Regions from separate parts of the Dietzia sp. PP-33 genome, predicted to be linked through region 1. Evidence: riboswitches for the same ligand, from Rfam matches in the RefSeq annotation. Region 1 holds a riboswitch; each other region holds the start of a gene.

Region 1 (4,760 bases):
CTCGTCCAGCAGGTAGAGGTCGTGGCGCTCGTCGGCCAGGCGGCGCTTGATCTCGGCCCAGCCCTCGGCGGCGTCGGCCGCGTGGTCGTCCTCGGTGCCCTCCTTGCGCGACCACGACCAGCCCGAGCCCATCTTGTGCCACTCGACGGGCCCGCCCTCACCGGTCTCGTCGTGTAGGCGGGCCAGGCGTTCCATGACCGTCTGCTCGCCGATCCGCCACTTGGCGGACTTGACGAACTGGAACACCCCGATGTCCCACCCCTGGTTCCAGGCGCGCATGGCCAGGCCGAACGCGGCCGTGGACTTTCCCTTGCCGGGCCCGGTGTGGACCATGATCAGCGGCTTGTTGCGGCGTTGCCGCGTACTCAGCCCGTCGTCGGGAACGATGGCCGGTTGTCCCTGCGGCATCAGGCCACCTCTCCCTCGGTTCGCGCGGGGTTCCGCGCGGCAGTGTGCGACCGCACGGTGCGGGTAAGTCCCTCGGCCGTCACCTCGCCCAGGGGGATGTGTTCGGCGCCCAGGTGGGCGGCCAGCTCGGAGGCCAGGCCCATGCGGAACCTGCCGCTCTCGCAGTCCACCACCACCGACGCCACACCGAGGGAGGCCAGCCCGGCCGCCGCGGCACGGGACTGGGCGAGGGCGTCCGGGCCATGGGTGGCCCGGCCGTCGGTGACGACGACGACGAGGGGTCGCCGCTGCGGGTCGCGGACCCTCTCGATGCGCAGGACCTCGGCGGCGGTGAGCAGTCCCTCCGCCAGTGGGGTGCGGCCCCCGGCGGGCAGCTCGGCCAGGCGGGCGGCGGCCACGTCCACCGAGGAGGTGGGCGGCAGGGCGACCTGCGCGCCGGACCCGCGGAAGGTCACCAATCCCACCTTGTCGCGTCGGCGGTAGGCATCCAGCAGCAGGGAGAGGATCGCGGTCTTGACCTGCTCCATTCGGGTGCGCGCGGCCATCGATCCCGAGGCGTCCACGCAGAACAGCACCAGGTTGGCCTCCCGCCCCTCGCGGACCGCCGAGCGCAGGTCGCGGGCGGACAGGAGCAGTCGCCCGCCGTCGCGGCCCGAGTTGCGCCCACGCGCGGCCTGCTGGGGCGCGGCGGCGCGGATGGTGGCGGGCAGGTGCACGTCGGAGCCGGTGAAGCCGGCCGAGCCCGTGCGCCGGCCGGTGCTGGTGATGGCCCGGGACCGGCGACCGGAGACGCCGTTGCCGGTCCCGGTGACGGTCAGCAGCCGCGTGCGGTAGGGCGCCGAGGCCGCCGTGACCGTCCCCGGCTCGGTCGCCGCGCCGCCCGGTCGGCTGTTCTGCTCGGCCCCGTCGCCCTCGGGTCGCGGGTCGCCGGGGTCGGTGCGATCGCCCTGCTCTTGCACCCGGCCGTCGTCGCTGGAATTCTGCTCGGAGTCCGGCCCGGTGTCCGGGTGCTGGTCAGACTGCTCTGCGGACGCCGGGGAGTTCTCCCCGGCGGGGGGCTGCTGGGCGTCGGAGTCTCCGGCGTCGCCGGTGTCCTCGGCTGATGCGCCTGAGTCGCCGTCCTGCGGGCCGGTCGTGGCGTCGCTCGCGTTGTCGTCGTTCTTGTCGTCATCGCCCGGGCCGTCAGTCCCGGGGCCGTCGTCCCGCGGATCGGGCTCGTCGTCGTCTCCGAGGAGGCGGTCGAGGAGGTCCTCGTCGAGTCCGGGGGCGTCGAACGGTGCGCGGCGCCGGCGGTGGGGGAGCGCCATCCGCGCGGCGACGCGGATGTCGGCGCGGGTGATCCGGGTCCGGCCCTGCCAGGCGGCGTGGGCGGCGGCCGTGCGCGCGGTGACGATGTCCGCGCGCATGCCGTCGACGTCGAAGCCCGCGCAGACGGTCGCGATCTTGGTCAGCGCCCAGTCGGTCAGCTCGACGGCGTCCACGCGCTCCCGTGCGGCGACGATCCGTTCGCGCAGGGCGAGTTCGTCGGCCGCGAAGGTGGCGGAGAAGCCCTCCGGGTGGGAGTCGAAGGCGACCCGGCGGCGGATCACCTCGGCCCGCAGCGCCGCCTCGCGCGGGGCGGACACCTCGACGGTGAGCCCGAAGCGGTCGAGCAGCTGGGGCCGGAGCTCGCCCTCCTCGGGGTTCATGGTGCCGATCAGGACGAAGCGGGCGGCGTGCTCCACCGACACCCCGTCCCGCTCGACGGTGACCCGTCCCATCGCGGCGGCGTCGAGGAGCTGGTCCACCACGTGGTCGTGGAGCAGGTTGACCTCGTCCACGTAGAGCAGTCCGCGGTGCGCGCGGGCCAGCAGGCCGGGCTCGAACGCGGTGACACCCTCGCTCAGGGCCTTCTCCAGGTGCAGCGATCCGGCGATGCGGTCCTCGGTCGCGCCGATCGGCAGCTCCACCAGCCGGACCGGCCGGTGCTCGGTCGGCGCGTCGTGGGGAATGGGCCCGTCGGGGGTGTCGGTGCCGCGGTCGGCCGGGGCGCTGGAGAACCTGTCGCCGGCCACGACCTCGATCTGCGGCAGGATTCCGGCGAGGGCGCGGACCATCGTGGACTTGGCGGTGCCCTTCTCTCCGCGGATCAGGACGCCGCCCACCGATGGCGAGACCGCGTTGAGGAGAAGGGCCAGCGCCATGTCGTCGGAACCGACGACAGCGCTGAAGGGGTAGTGCTGTGGCATGGGGGCTCCCGCTCTCGTCTGCCAGGCTGGTCAGCGCGAGGCCGGTCTCCGGACTTCCCGGCTCATCTCGGGCGTTCGCGCTGGACGCGATCGCCCGAAAGGCCGGGTTACCGTAGCGGGCCCTGTGCCGGAATTTCACCGGCTTCCCTGATTCTCCCCGCGGCCGCCGGAGCGGTCGTGGGGCACCTCGTGCTGTTGGGTGTAGTTGTTTCTCCTGGCCGAGGCTACCCAGCGTCCACGCGGTCCGGGCGGCCGGGCCGGGCGGTAGGGTTCCGCGTCATGAACGCACAGGTGGTCGTGGTGGGGATCGGCGGTGACGGCTGGGCCGGCCTCGACGAGGCCCGCCGCCGCGCCGTCCTGGGCGCCGACGTCCTGCTCGGCGGGGAGCGTCACCTGGCGATGGTTCCGGCCGAGGCGACGGCCGAGCGAGAGCCGTGGCCGCGGCCGATGCGCTCGGGGCTACCTGATCTGGTGGAGCGCTACGACGGGCGGTCGATCGTGGCCCTGGCCTCGGGTGACCCGCTGGTGTCCGGGGTGGCCACGACGTTGATCGACCTGCTCGGCCCGGATTCTGTGGAGGTGCTGCCGGCGGTGTCGTCGGTCTCCTTGGCCCGCGCCCGGATGCGGTGGCCGGCCGAGACGGTGGCGGTGCTGCGCGACCACCGCGAGCTTCCCCGTGACCTGGCGCCGGGGCGGCGGCTGTTGGTGTTGAGCGCCGACCGGCACACTCCTGGGCACGTCGCCGCGATGCTGACCGGTGCGGGTTTCGGCGCGAGCGCGCTGACCGTGCTCGCCGACCTGGGGAGCCCTGCCGAGGCACGTGTGTGCTGCCGCGCCGACGAGTGGCCGGCCGGGGAGGAGGCGCCCCAGCTGCACGTGCTGGCCGTCGAGTGCGTGGCCGGTCCCGCTGCGCTTCCGCTCGGACTCGTTCCCGGGCTGCCCGACGACGCCTTCGAGAACGACGGCCAGCTCACCCGCCGCGACCTGCGCGCCTCGGCCCTCTCGCGGCTCGCCCCCACTCCAGGGGAGCTCTTGTGGGACGTGGGCGCCGGCGCCGGATCGGTGGGCATCGAGTGGATGCGCGCCCACCAGTCCTGTCGCACAGTGTCTGTAGAGGCCGATCCCGAGAGGGCGGCGCGCGTGGAGCGCAACGCCGCACGCCTGGGGGTTCCGTCGCTGGAGGTCGTCCGCGGCCGGGCGCCGCAGGTTCTCGAGGGGCTGCCGCGGCCCGATGCGGTGTTCGTGGGCGGAGGCGGCACCGCTCCCGGGCTGCTGCGGCAGTGCTGGGAGGCGCTGCGCCCCGGCGGCAGGCTGGTCGCCCACGCGGTGACGATCGAGACAGAGCGGGTGCTCATCGATGCCCGCGCGGAGTTCGGCGGCGAGCTCGCGCGGTTCCACGTGGAACACGCCGACTCGATCGGCACGTTCACCGGCTGGGCTCCGGCGCGGGCCGTGGTGCAGTGGTGCGCGGTCAAGCCCTTCGCTGTTATGGCGGATTCTGCCGCTGCGACTGATTCCGCCGCGGCGGCTGATTCTTGGGAGACAGGGGAGACCTCGTGACCGTTCACTTCGTCGGGGCCGGCCCCGGCGCCGCCGACCTGCTCACGCTGCGTGCGGCCGCCGCACTGGCTGCAGCCGACGTCTGCCTGTACGCGGGCACCTATCTGGACGACGGCGTGCTCGACCACTGCCGACCGGGCGCGCGGTTGGTGGACACCCAGCACCTGGACCTGGACGCGATCGTCGGCGAGATCGTGGCAGCGCATGCCGACGGCCTGGAGGTGGTGCGGTTGTGCTCGGGTGACCCGTCGCTGTACTCCGCGCTCGCCGAGCAGACCCGTCGCCTCGACGCAGCGGGCGTCCCCTGGGACGTGGTGCCCGGCGTTCCCGCCTACGCGGCCGCCGCCGCGGAGCTGGGGGTGGAGCTGACCGTGCCCGAGGTGGTGCAGTCGGTGGTGCTCACCCGGGTCCAGGCGCGGTCGACCGCGATGCCGTCTTCTGAATCCCTGGAGAACTTCGCTGCCACCGGCGCGACGCTGGTGCTGCACCTGGCGATCACCCGGATCCGCGAGCTCGCCGAACGTCTGATCCCCACCCACGGCGCCGATTGCCCGGTGGCCGTGT
Region 2 (4,760 bases), on a different contig from region 1:
AGATGATCACCACTCGGCCGGTGTGGAAGGACTCCTCGTCGGAACTCTTCGACGAGACGTTCTGTGTGGACATGGCGTACCCCGCTCCCGGACCGGTCGGACGTCCTGCCGTTGGTGAAGGGAGCGTAGGCCCGTGACGAATGTGGCGCAAGTCACACGCCTACGGCGCCGGTTGTGGCGTACGGACCCACGGAGCGAGAACACGTTCTAGGCTCGAGAAGTCTCGTCGTCATACCGAAAGGGCCACCACCGTGAGCGCCTCCCCCGAGCAGATCCGAGCCACCGCAGATTCGTACATCGCAGGGTTGATCGCCGGCGACCTCGAGGCCGTGCTGGACCTCTACGCCGAGAACGCCACGGTGGAGGACCCGGTCGGGAGCGGCACCGTCCACGAGGGCAAGGCCGCGATCCGCGAGTTCTACTCCTCCGTGGTGGCGCTGAAGATCGACGCCGAGGTGCTCGAGGCGAGGGTGTGCGGTGACGACCTGCTGTTCAACTTCGAGATCACCACCCACTTCGACGCCGACTCCAAGGCGACGATCAACGTGTGGGACCTCATGACCCACGACGAGCAGGGCAAGGTCCGCGCGATGCGCGCCTACTGGACCCCGGAGAACATGCGCTGACCCCGGGGCTGGCCCGGGCCGCCTACGAGCCGCTCTGGCTCCCGGCGCCCTGGGGCACGTTCTCCGACGGCTGCACCACCACGAGGCCCTGGCCGCCGAACGCCAGCTGGAACGTCTCGCCGCTACCGCCACGGATCATGGACTTGATGCCACCGGTGTCGACCTTCACGTCCATCGTCACCCCGGCCGTCCACAGGACCACGGCCTGAGCGTCGGCGAAGGTCGGCGCGGAGGCCACGTCGAGTGCGACCGGCTGGCCCTTGCTGGTCACTGCCACGAACCCGGTTCCGCGCAGGGAGACGTTGTACAGACCGCCCGTCATCAGGGCGCTCTTCGCGGCGATGCGGTGGATGTCCCACTGGATCCCTTCGGAGAACGCCAGGACGCTGGCCCCGTTGACCGAGATCATGTCGTTCTCCAGGTAGAGCACCTGGATCTCCGAGGCCTGGTCGGCCAGGAACAGCTCGCCCTGCCCGGTGCACCGCATCAGAGGGACGCCCTCCCCGGTCGCGGCGGACTTGAACATCTTCCCGATGCCGCCGCTACCGGCGTTCTCGAATCCGATCCGTCCCTGGTAGGCCACCATCGACCCGGTGCGGGCCATGACGGTCTGGTCGCGGACCGTCACCTTGAGCAGCTTGGAGTTCTGCAGGGCGAACGGGCGGTCGGTCTGGGTCTCGCGCGCGGTCTGGAAGAGGTCCCCGTGGATCATGAGGCAGACGCTACGCCTGCTGCACTAATCTGAGGCCATGATCACCGCCATCGTCTTTGTCCACGCCGAGACGGCGCGCATCCCCGAGGTCGCCGAGTCGATCGCCGAGATCGACGGGGTCTCCGAGGTCTACTCGGTCACCGGCACCATCGACCTCATCGTGCTGGTGCGGGCCCGCCGGAACGAGGAGGTGGCCGAGATCGTCTCGGACCGTCTGAACAAGGTGCCGGGCGTGGTGGACACCGAGACGCACATCGCGTTCCGGGCGCTGTCCAAGCACGACCTCGAGGCGGCGTTCTCCCTGGGGTACGACGAGTAGGCACCGGCCTGGTGTCCCGGGTGCCCCCGGTGTCCCCCGTGCGCCGGTGTTCCAGGGAGGTGCCGCCACGGCCTGCGCCACGGATGTGCATACTGACACCACGACTAGCTGAACTCTCGGAAACGCAGGGGAAGACCGGTGGGAATCCGGCGCTGACCCGCAACGGTGTGTCGTCACCCTGGTGACGACGAGCCCGATTACCTGCCCGGGGATTCGCGACTCCACGTCAATCGCCGCGGTCTGCGATCCGGAGTCCTGCACGGTCGGCGACCGTCGTCGACGGTCGCCCACCTGCGGGTCTCGTGTGTTCGCGGGCACACGACACGATCCGAGGTCTGATCATGTTCCGTCGCCAGTCCAGGTCCACCATCGCGCTCGCCGCGCTCCTCGCCACAGGGGTCCTCGCCGCCGGCTGCTCCCGCGGCGAGGCGCAGGAGAGCACCGCCACCGGGGAGGCGTTCGCCGAACCGGTCACCATCAGCAACTGTGATCGGGACACGACCTACGAGGCGCCACCCCAGCGCATCGTCACCATGAACGCCCACGTCACGGAGACCCTCGTCCAGATGGGTGCGGGAGACCGGATCGTCGGCCGGGGATACGACGACCGTGAGGACGTCCTCCCGGAGGTCGCCGAGGAGCTCGAGGCGATACCCGGGCTGGCCGAGGAGTATCCCACCTGGGAGCAGATCGTCGATCTGGAACCGGATCTGGTGGTGGCCGGCATGCGCAGCGCGTTCGACGAGAAGGAGGGCCGTAGCCGAGACGCCCTGGAAGCCGCGGGCATCGACACCTTCCTGTTCTCCGAGTACTGCGGCGAGGGCTTCCCCGACGTCAGCATGCTCGAGACGGACTTCTCGCAACTCGGTCGCGTCCTCGACCTGGAGGACGGTGCCCGGGCGCTCACCGACGGGATCGTCGACCAGATCGAGGCGGTCCGTGCCACGCTGGACGAGGCCGGCATCCCGGGGACGCCCACGTTCTTCTACGACAGCGGCGAGGCGGAACCGATGACGATCGGTGGCGTCGGCATCGGCCAGCTGATCGGCGAGTACGCCGGAGCGGACAACATCTTCACCGAGGGCGAGCGCCCCTACCTCAAGACGACGTGGGAGATCCTCGGCGAACGCCGGCCCGAGGCGATCGTGGTGCTCGACTACGGCGCCACCAGTGCCGAGGACAAGATCGCCTACCTGCGCAACCAGCCCATCATGTCCACCACACCGGCGATCAGGCAGGACCGCATCGTGGTGGTGCCCCTCGCCGACTTCTTCGAGAGTTCCCGGATGGCGACCTCGGTCGAGACCATCGCCCGCGAGCTCTACCCCGCCGCGTTCGGGGGCTGACATGGCGACGGTCGTCCACGACGGTTCCCGTCGGGTGCGCGACGACGCGCCACACGGTCCACCGGCCCGGCCCCGCCCCCCGGCCCGGCGCCACGTCAGGCGGCCGCTGGGCGTCATCCTCATGCCGCTGCTGGCGCTCCTCGCCCTCTCGGTGGCGGCGGGGGTCTCGCTGGGGTCGGTGTCGATCCCCCTGGGGGACGTCTGGGCGATCGTCGCCCACCGTCTGGCCCCGGGGTCGTTCACGCCGTGGTGGTCGGACGCGCGCGAGGCGATCGTGATCGAGTCCCGGCTCCCGCGCGCCCTGATGGCGGCCGCGGTGGGCGCATCCCTCGCGGTGGCCGGTGGCGTCGCCCAGGCGGTGACGCGCAACCCCCTGGCCGACCCGTACCTGTTGGGGGTGTCGTCCGGGGCCGGCTTCGGTGTCGTCCTGCTCACCGTCCTGGGCGTGGGTGCCGGGGTGTGGGGCGTGTTCACCCTCCCGATGGCCGCCTTCCTCGGTGCCCTCCTGCCGCTCGCCGGGGTCATCCTGGTGGCGCGACGCGCGCACGACACCACCGCCATCGTGCTGGTGGGTGCGGCCCTGACGATGGTGTTCTCGGCACTCAACACCTTCACGTTGCTGGTGCTGGGCGACGACCACCAACTGGGCACCGTCATGCGCTGGCTCGCCGGCGGGTTCGGTGACGCGGGGTGGACCATGCTGCTCGCCCCGGTCACCATCCTCGCCGTTGCCGGGACCGTCGTGATGGTGTCCGGCCGCCACCTGGACCTGCTGCTGACCGGCGACGACGGTGCCACGGCGATGGGTATGAACGTCCCGCGGTTCCGCATCCTCATGCTGTTGCTGGTCTCGGCGCTCACGGCGGGTGCGGTGGCGGTGTCCGGGACCATCGGGTTCATCGGTCTGCTCATCCCGCATCTGGCGGGGTACATCACGGGTCGCACGTCCGCGCGGCTGCTCCCCACGGCCGCGGTACTCGGCGCGGTGGCCCTGGTACTGGCCGACATCGCCGCCCGGTCCGTGAGCGAGGGCGCCGAGCTCCCGGTGGGGGTGGTCACCGGCATCGTGGGCGGACCGGTGTTCCTCATCATGCTGTGGCGGCGCTACGGGAAGGCGGCCCGATGAGCTCGCTGACCGCCTCCGACGTCTCGGCTCACCTGGGGGGCCGACAGGTCCTGGACGGGGTGGGGCTGACCATCGCGCCCGGCCGGGTCACCGCTCTCGTGGGCCCCAACGGCAGCGGCAAGACGACCCTGCTGCGGACCTGCTATCGGGCGCTGCCGGTCACGGCGGGAATGGTGAGTCTCGACGGCCGGGACATCACCTCACTGCGCAGGCGGACCCTGGCCCGCGCGGTGGGCGTGAGCACGCAGGAACCGGTCTCGTTGGGCGGGGTCACGGTCCGCGAATCGGTGCGCCTGGGACGGACCGTCACCCGCGGACTGTTCGAGCCGCTCGCCCCGGACGACGCCGAGGTGGTGGACTCCGTTCTCGCGAGGGTCGGTCTGACGAGCCTGGCGGAGCGCGACGTCCTGGCGCTGTCCGGGGGTGAACGGCAACGCGTGTCCATCGCGCGGGCACTGGCCCAGCAACCCGAGGTGCTGCTGCTGGACGAGCCCACCAACCACCTCGACCTGCACCAGCAGTTGTCCGTCCTGATGCTGCTGCGGGAACTGGCGGCCGGCGGCCTGGCCGTGCTGCTGACCCTCCACGACCTGCGGATGGCCACCGAGTACTGCGACGCGATGGCGGTCCT
Region 3 (4,760 bases), on a different contig from region 1:
CCACGGCGCGGAAGCTCGACATGTCGATGGGGTGGTCCACGCTGTACGCGTCCACGGCCTGCCAGATCGTGGGGACGGCGGCGGCCAGCGTCGGACGCTCGGAGGCGATCATCGCCGCGAGGGGCTCCGGCTGGAGGAAACGCTCGGGCATGATCAGCGACGCGCCCACCATGAAGGCCGCGTACGGCAGCCCCCACGACATGGCGTGGAACATCGGCACGATCGCCAGCACGTTGTCGTCAAGCGAGATGTCCATGCCGTCGGACATGCACACCTGCATCGAGTGGAGGTAGATCGACCGGTGCGAGTAGACGACGCCCTTCGGGTCGCCGGTGGTGCCCGAGGTGTAGGCCATCGCGGCGCCGGAGTTCTCGTCGACCTCCGGCCAATCGAACTCGGTGGACTGGGCGGCAAGGAGCGCGTCGTAGTCGTGCACCCGGACGCCCTCGGGAGCCTCGAGGTTCGCGGCGCCCCCACCGGTGACGATCACGTGCTCGACCGTCGAGAACCGGGGCAGGAGCGGCTGCAGGAGCGGGATCAGGCTCGGGTCGACGATCACGACCTTGTCCTCTGCGTGGTTGGCCACGAACTCGAGCTGGTCCGGGAACAGCCGGATGTTCAGCGGATGCAGCACGGCGCCCATGGACGGGATCGCGAGGTAGGCCTCCAAGTGCTCGGAGTTGTTCCACTGGAATGTGGCGACCCGCTGGTCACCGTCGACCCCCAGGGAACGCAGCGCGTTGGCCAGCTGCGCGGCGTGCTTGCCCAGATCGCCGTAGGTGATCTTCCGTGGTCCCTGATCGGTCCAGGTGGTGACGACCGCATCGGAGTGGACGGTCGCACCGAACTGCAGGATCGTGCTGATGTTCAACTGCTCCGGCATCATCGTGCTCTTAATGAGGGGCTCCTTGATCGAGGGGTGGCGTCTGTCACTCTCGTGTCGAGACTACCTGACGTCCATGACGTCCATGACGTCCTTGGGCCGTGTGGGCGATCACCCGTCGAGGTCGTCGAAGACGGTCTGGACGGTCCTCATCGCCGCGAGGGCCGCCGGCGCGCCGCAGTACCCCGAGGCGTGGATGACCGCCTCGGTGATCTCCTCGCGGGCCAACCCGTTGGTCAGCCCGCCGCGTACATGCCCCGCCGGCTCGGCGTCCGCGCGCAGTGCCACGAGCATCCCGATATTGAGCAGGCTGCGATCCCGTCGGTCCAACCCGGGCCGGTTCCAGATGTTGCCCCACACGTTCTCTGCGACCACGTGCTGGATCGCCTCCGACGCCGTCCCGGCCGCCCGATCCATGGCACGGTCGACGAAGGCGTCGCTCATCACCTCGCGCCGGGTCGCGAAACCCTGCTCGCGCAGATCCCCGGCCGAAGGCCCCTCGCCTGCAGAATTCGTCGTCGCAGTCATCTCCACGGTCCTCTCCCACTGCCGACAGGTCTCGGTAACCATCCTCCCCGGACCGACTCCATCGCCTCCGCGTGCCCTCACCCCACCTCGGTCAGACGCGGGGGCGGCTCGGACAGGGGCGGCAGCGGAGGCGCAGGATGGGCGGACGCGGCGACGGGTGGGATACCCTCGACGGGTCCGGCCAACAGCGTCGGACCCCCCGCGGCAACTCGGCGGAAGTCGGTGCGAATCCGACGCTGTCCCGCAACTGTGATCCCGTCTCGGGCGGGCGAGCCAGATCGGCCGGTACCGCGGCAGCCGTACGTACTGACCTCGGACGAAGGACGGTCGCGTGCAGCGGCCCCGGCCGCGGCCCGAGCTGTTTTCGTCCTCCGAACCACGGAGGATGCCATGCCCCACCCGACCGACCTCGGCCACTCCCCGGCTCGCCGGGCCCGCCGGTCCCGCACACTGCTGGTCGCCCTCCTGGCCGCCCCGGCGCTGGTCGCCACCGCGTGCAGCGGGTCCGCCGGCGACGAGCCGGCCCCGGCCGACCAGACCTCCGCCGCGGCGGACGAGCCACAGGCGATCGTGTCTCTGGCCCCCACCACCACCGAGATGCTCTACGCCGTCGGCGCCGGGGACAGCGTCGTGGCGGTCGACGAGCGCTCCGATTTCCCCTCCGACGCCCCGGCCACCGACCTGTCCGGCTACACGCCCAACCTCGAGGCGATCCTGGGGTACGCGCCGGACCTCGTGGTGCTCACCGACGACACCGGGGACATCGTGGCCGGCCTCGAACGCTCCGGCGTCGAGGTGCTGCAGCTGCCCGCCGCGCAGACCCTCGACGACACCTACACCCAGCTCGAGCAGGTCGGGGCCGCCACCGGGCACATCGGCGAGGCCGTCGAACTCGTGTCGCGGATGCGAGGCGAGATCGACGGGATCGTCGCCTCGGTGCCGGAGCGCGAGACCCCGCTGACGTACTTCCACGAGCTCGACGACACCTACTACACCGTCACCGACGACACCTACGTCGGCGAGATCTACTCCATGCTGGGCCTGACCTCCATCGCCACCGGTGACAACCCCTACCCGCAACTGTCCGAGGAACTCATCCTCGAGGCCGACCCGGACCTCGTGTTCCTCGCCGACGGCCAGTGCTGCGGCGTCACCCCGGAGGTCGTGGCCGAGCGGCCCGGGTGGGACGGGCTCACCGCCGTGCGCGAGGGCAGCGTTCACGTGGTCGACGAGGACCTGTCCAGCCGGTGGGGCCCGCGCGTGGTCGACTTCATGCGCGAGGTCGCCGCGATCGTGGCAGCAGTGCCCGATGCAGTGTCCGATACCACGCGGACCCCCGCGAACCAGCCCGGCTCGTGACCCACCCGTCGCCCCGCCACGCCCTGGTGCTGGGCGGGGCGACGCTGCTGCTGGCCGCGGCGGTCCTGCTCGGCACCCTCATCGGACCGGCCGGCCTCACCCCGGGCGGCGTGGTGCTCGAACTGGTGGGCCGGCTGCCGCTCGTCGACATCGACTCCGGGTTCACCGGGCGTCAGCAGGTCATCCTGTGGGAGATCCGCATCCCACGCGTGGTGCTGGGTGCGATCGTCGGCGCGATGCTCGCGATCGCCGGGGCCACCTACCAGGGCGTGTTCCGCAACCCGCTCGCCGACCCGTACCTGCTGGGGGTGTCCAGCGGGGCGGGTCTGGGCGCCACCCTGGCGATCGTGGTGGGCGGCGCGATGGGCTCGGCGATGGTGCCACCCGCCGCGTTCGCCGGCGGCATGATCGCGGTGCTCGCCACCTACACCCTGGGCCGCAGTGTCGGCGGCGGACGCAGTGAGGTCGTCATCATCCTCGCGGGCGTCGCGGTGGCGGCGTTCGCCAGCGCCATCCAGACGTTCTTCATGCAGCGCCACGACGAGACCCTGCGGCAGGTGTACTCCTGGATGCTCGGCCGCCTCACGACCAGCGGCTGGGCCGACGTGCAGACCGTGCTGCCGTACGTGATCGTGTCGGTGGCCGTGATCGCCCTGTTCCGTCGCACCCTCGACGTGATGGCGGTCGGGGACGCCGAGGCCGCGACGCTGGGTATCGCCCCGGCGCGGGTGCGCCTGGTCCTCCTCATCGTGGCGACCCTCGGTACGGCGGCGGTGGTGTCCGTGTCGGGCCTGATCGGGTTCGTCGGCATCGTCATCCCCCACGCCGTGCGGATGCTCATCGGGCCGGGGCACCGCCTGCTGCTGCCGGTGTCGCTGCTGGTCGGCGCGGCCTTCCTCATCCTGGCCGACGTCGTCGCCCGCACCGCGATGAGTCCGGCCGAGCTGCCCATCGGCGTGGTCACCGCCGCGATCGGCGCCCCGTTCTTCCTCATCGTCCTGCGTCGCAGCCGGGGGCACATATGACCACCACACCACCCAGGTCGTCCGCGCCCGCCGCCCTGACCTGCCGCGACCTGCGCGTCACCCTGGACCGCACGGCCATCCTCCACGGCATCGATCTCTCCGTGGACGCCGGATCGTGGGTGTCCCTGGTGGGCCCCAACGGCTCCGGCAAGACGACCCTGCTGTTCGCGCTCGCCGGGCTCATCCCCGCCTCCGGCCACATCGAGGTCGACGGGCTGACCCCGCGCCGGGCGGGTCGCCGCAGGGTGGCACGGACCGTGGCGATGATGCCACAGCGCCCGGTCATCCCCGAGAGGGTCACGGCGCGCGAGCTCATCGGACTCGGCCGCACGCCGCACATCGGCCGGTTCGGCACCGAGACCGCCGGCGATCACGAGGTCGTCGACCGCGTCATCGATCGCCTGGACCTGCACGACCTGGCCTCACGCACCGCCACGACGCTGTCCGGGGGCGAGTTGCAGCGGGTGGTGCTGGGCCGCTCGCTGGCCCAGGAACCGCGGGTGCTGCTACTCGACGAGCCCACCAGCGCGCTGGACATCGGCCACCAGCAGCAGGTGCTCGACCTGGTGGACTCCATCCGCCGCGAGACCGGCCTGACCGTCGTGGCCGCGATGCACGACCTCACCTCGGCCGCGCACTACGGCGAGCGGCTGGTGCTGCTCGACCGGGGCCGAGTGCTCACCGACGGCCGGCCCGAGGCGGTCCTCACCGCCGAGCGGGTGGCTCAGGTCTACGACGCGCGGGTGGAGGTCCTGGACCGCCGCGACGGCCGCGCCGTATTGCCGCTGCGCGAGGCGGGGCCGGACCCCGCGCCCGGGTCGACACCGGGGGCGGGCGCCTGATGGAGGTCGTACTGCTGGGGACCGGAGCCGCGGACGGCTGGCCCAACCCGTTCTGTCTGTGTCCGTCGTGCGGCGAGGCACGCCGGCTCGGCGTGGTGCGCGGCCAGACGTCCGCACTTGTCG

The links. A riboswitch is a leader RNA that binds a small molecule or an ion and turns the genes downstream of it on or off. The one in region 1 is predicted to bind cobalamin.
Region 2: it holds a riboswitch for cobalamin, as region 1 does, so the genes downstream of both, NJE57_RS11570 (ABC transporter substrate-binding protein) here and NJE57_RS13750 (VWA domain-containing protein) in region 1, are expected to answer to the same signal.
Region 3: it holds a riboswitch for cobalamin, as region 1 does, so the genes downstream of both, NJE57_RS15450 (ABC transporter substrate-binding protein) here and NJE57_RS13750 (VWA domain-containing protein) in region 1, are expected to answer to the same signal.

What each region holds. Positions count from the first base shown of each region.
Region 1 covers NZ_JAMYEI010000007.1:243,760-248,519, reverse strand. Annotated here, with positions in the region: gene cobO (cob(I)yrinic acid a,c-diamide adenosyltransferase) at 1-408, opposite strand, end outside; gene NJE57_RS13750 (VWA domain-containing protein) at 408-2,636, opposite strand; cobalamin riboswitch at 2,658-2,841, opposite strand; gene cbiE (precorrin-6y C5,15-methyltransferase (decarboxylating) subunit CbiE) at 2,916-4,196, shown strand; gene NJE57_RS13740 (cobalt-precorrin-4/precorrin-4 C(11)-methyltransferase) at 4,193-4,760, shown strand, end outside.
Region 2 covers NZ_JAMYEI010000006.1:56,613-61,372, reverse strand. Annotated here, with positions in the region: gene NJE57_RS11590 (sugar porter family MFS transporter) at 1-73, opposite strand, end outside; gene NJE57_RS11585 (nuclear transport factor 2 family protein) at 252-626, shown strand; gene NJE57_RS11580 (AIM24 family protein) at 649-1,338, opposite strand; gene NJE57_RS11575 (Lrp/AsnC ligand binding domain-containing protein) at 1,376-1,657, shown strand; cobalamin riboswitch at 1,746-1,881, shown strand; gene NJE57_RS11570 (ABC transporter substrate-binding protein) at 1,999-3,003, shown strand; gene NJE57_RS11565 (FecCD family ABC transporter permease) at 3,005-4,129, shown strand; gene NJE57_RS11560 (ABC transporter ATP-binding protein) at 4,126-4,760, shown strand, end outside.
Region 3 covers NZ_JAMYEI010000009.1:44,270-49,029, forward strand. Annotated here, with positions in the region: gene NJE57_RS15440 (long-chain fatty acid--CoA ligase) at 1-898, opposite strand, end outside; gene NJE57_RS15445 (carboxymuconolactone decarboxylase family protein) at 995-1,411, opposite strand; cobalamin riboswitch at 1,568-1,713, shown strand; gene NJE57_RS15450 (ABC transporter substrate-binding protein) at 1,802-2,770, shown strand; gene NJE57_RS15455 (iron ABC transporter permease) at 2,767-3,795, shown strand; gene NJE57_RS15460 (ABC transporter ATP-binding protein) at 3,792-4,637, shown strand; partial or broken gene NJE57_RS15465 (MBL fold metallo-hydrolase) at 4,637-4,760, shown strand, end outside.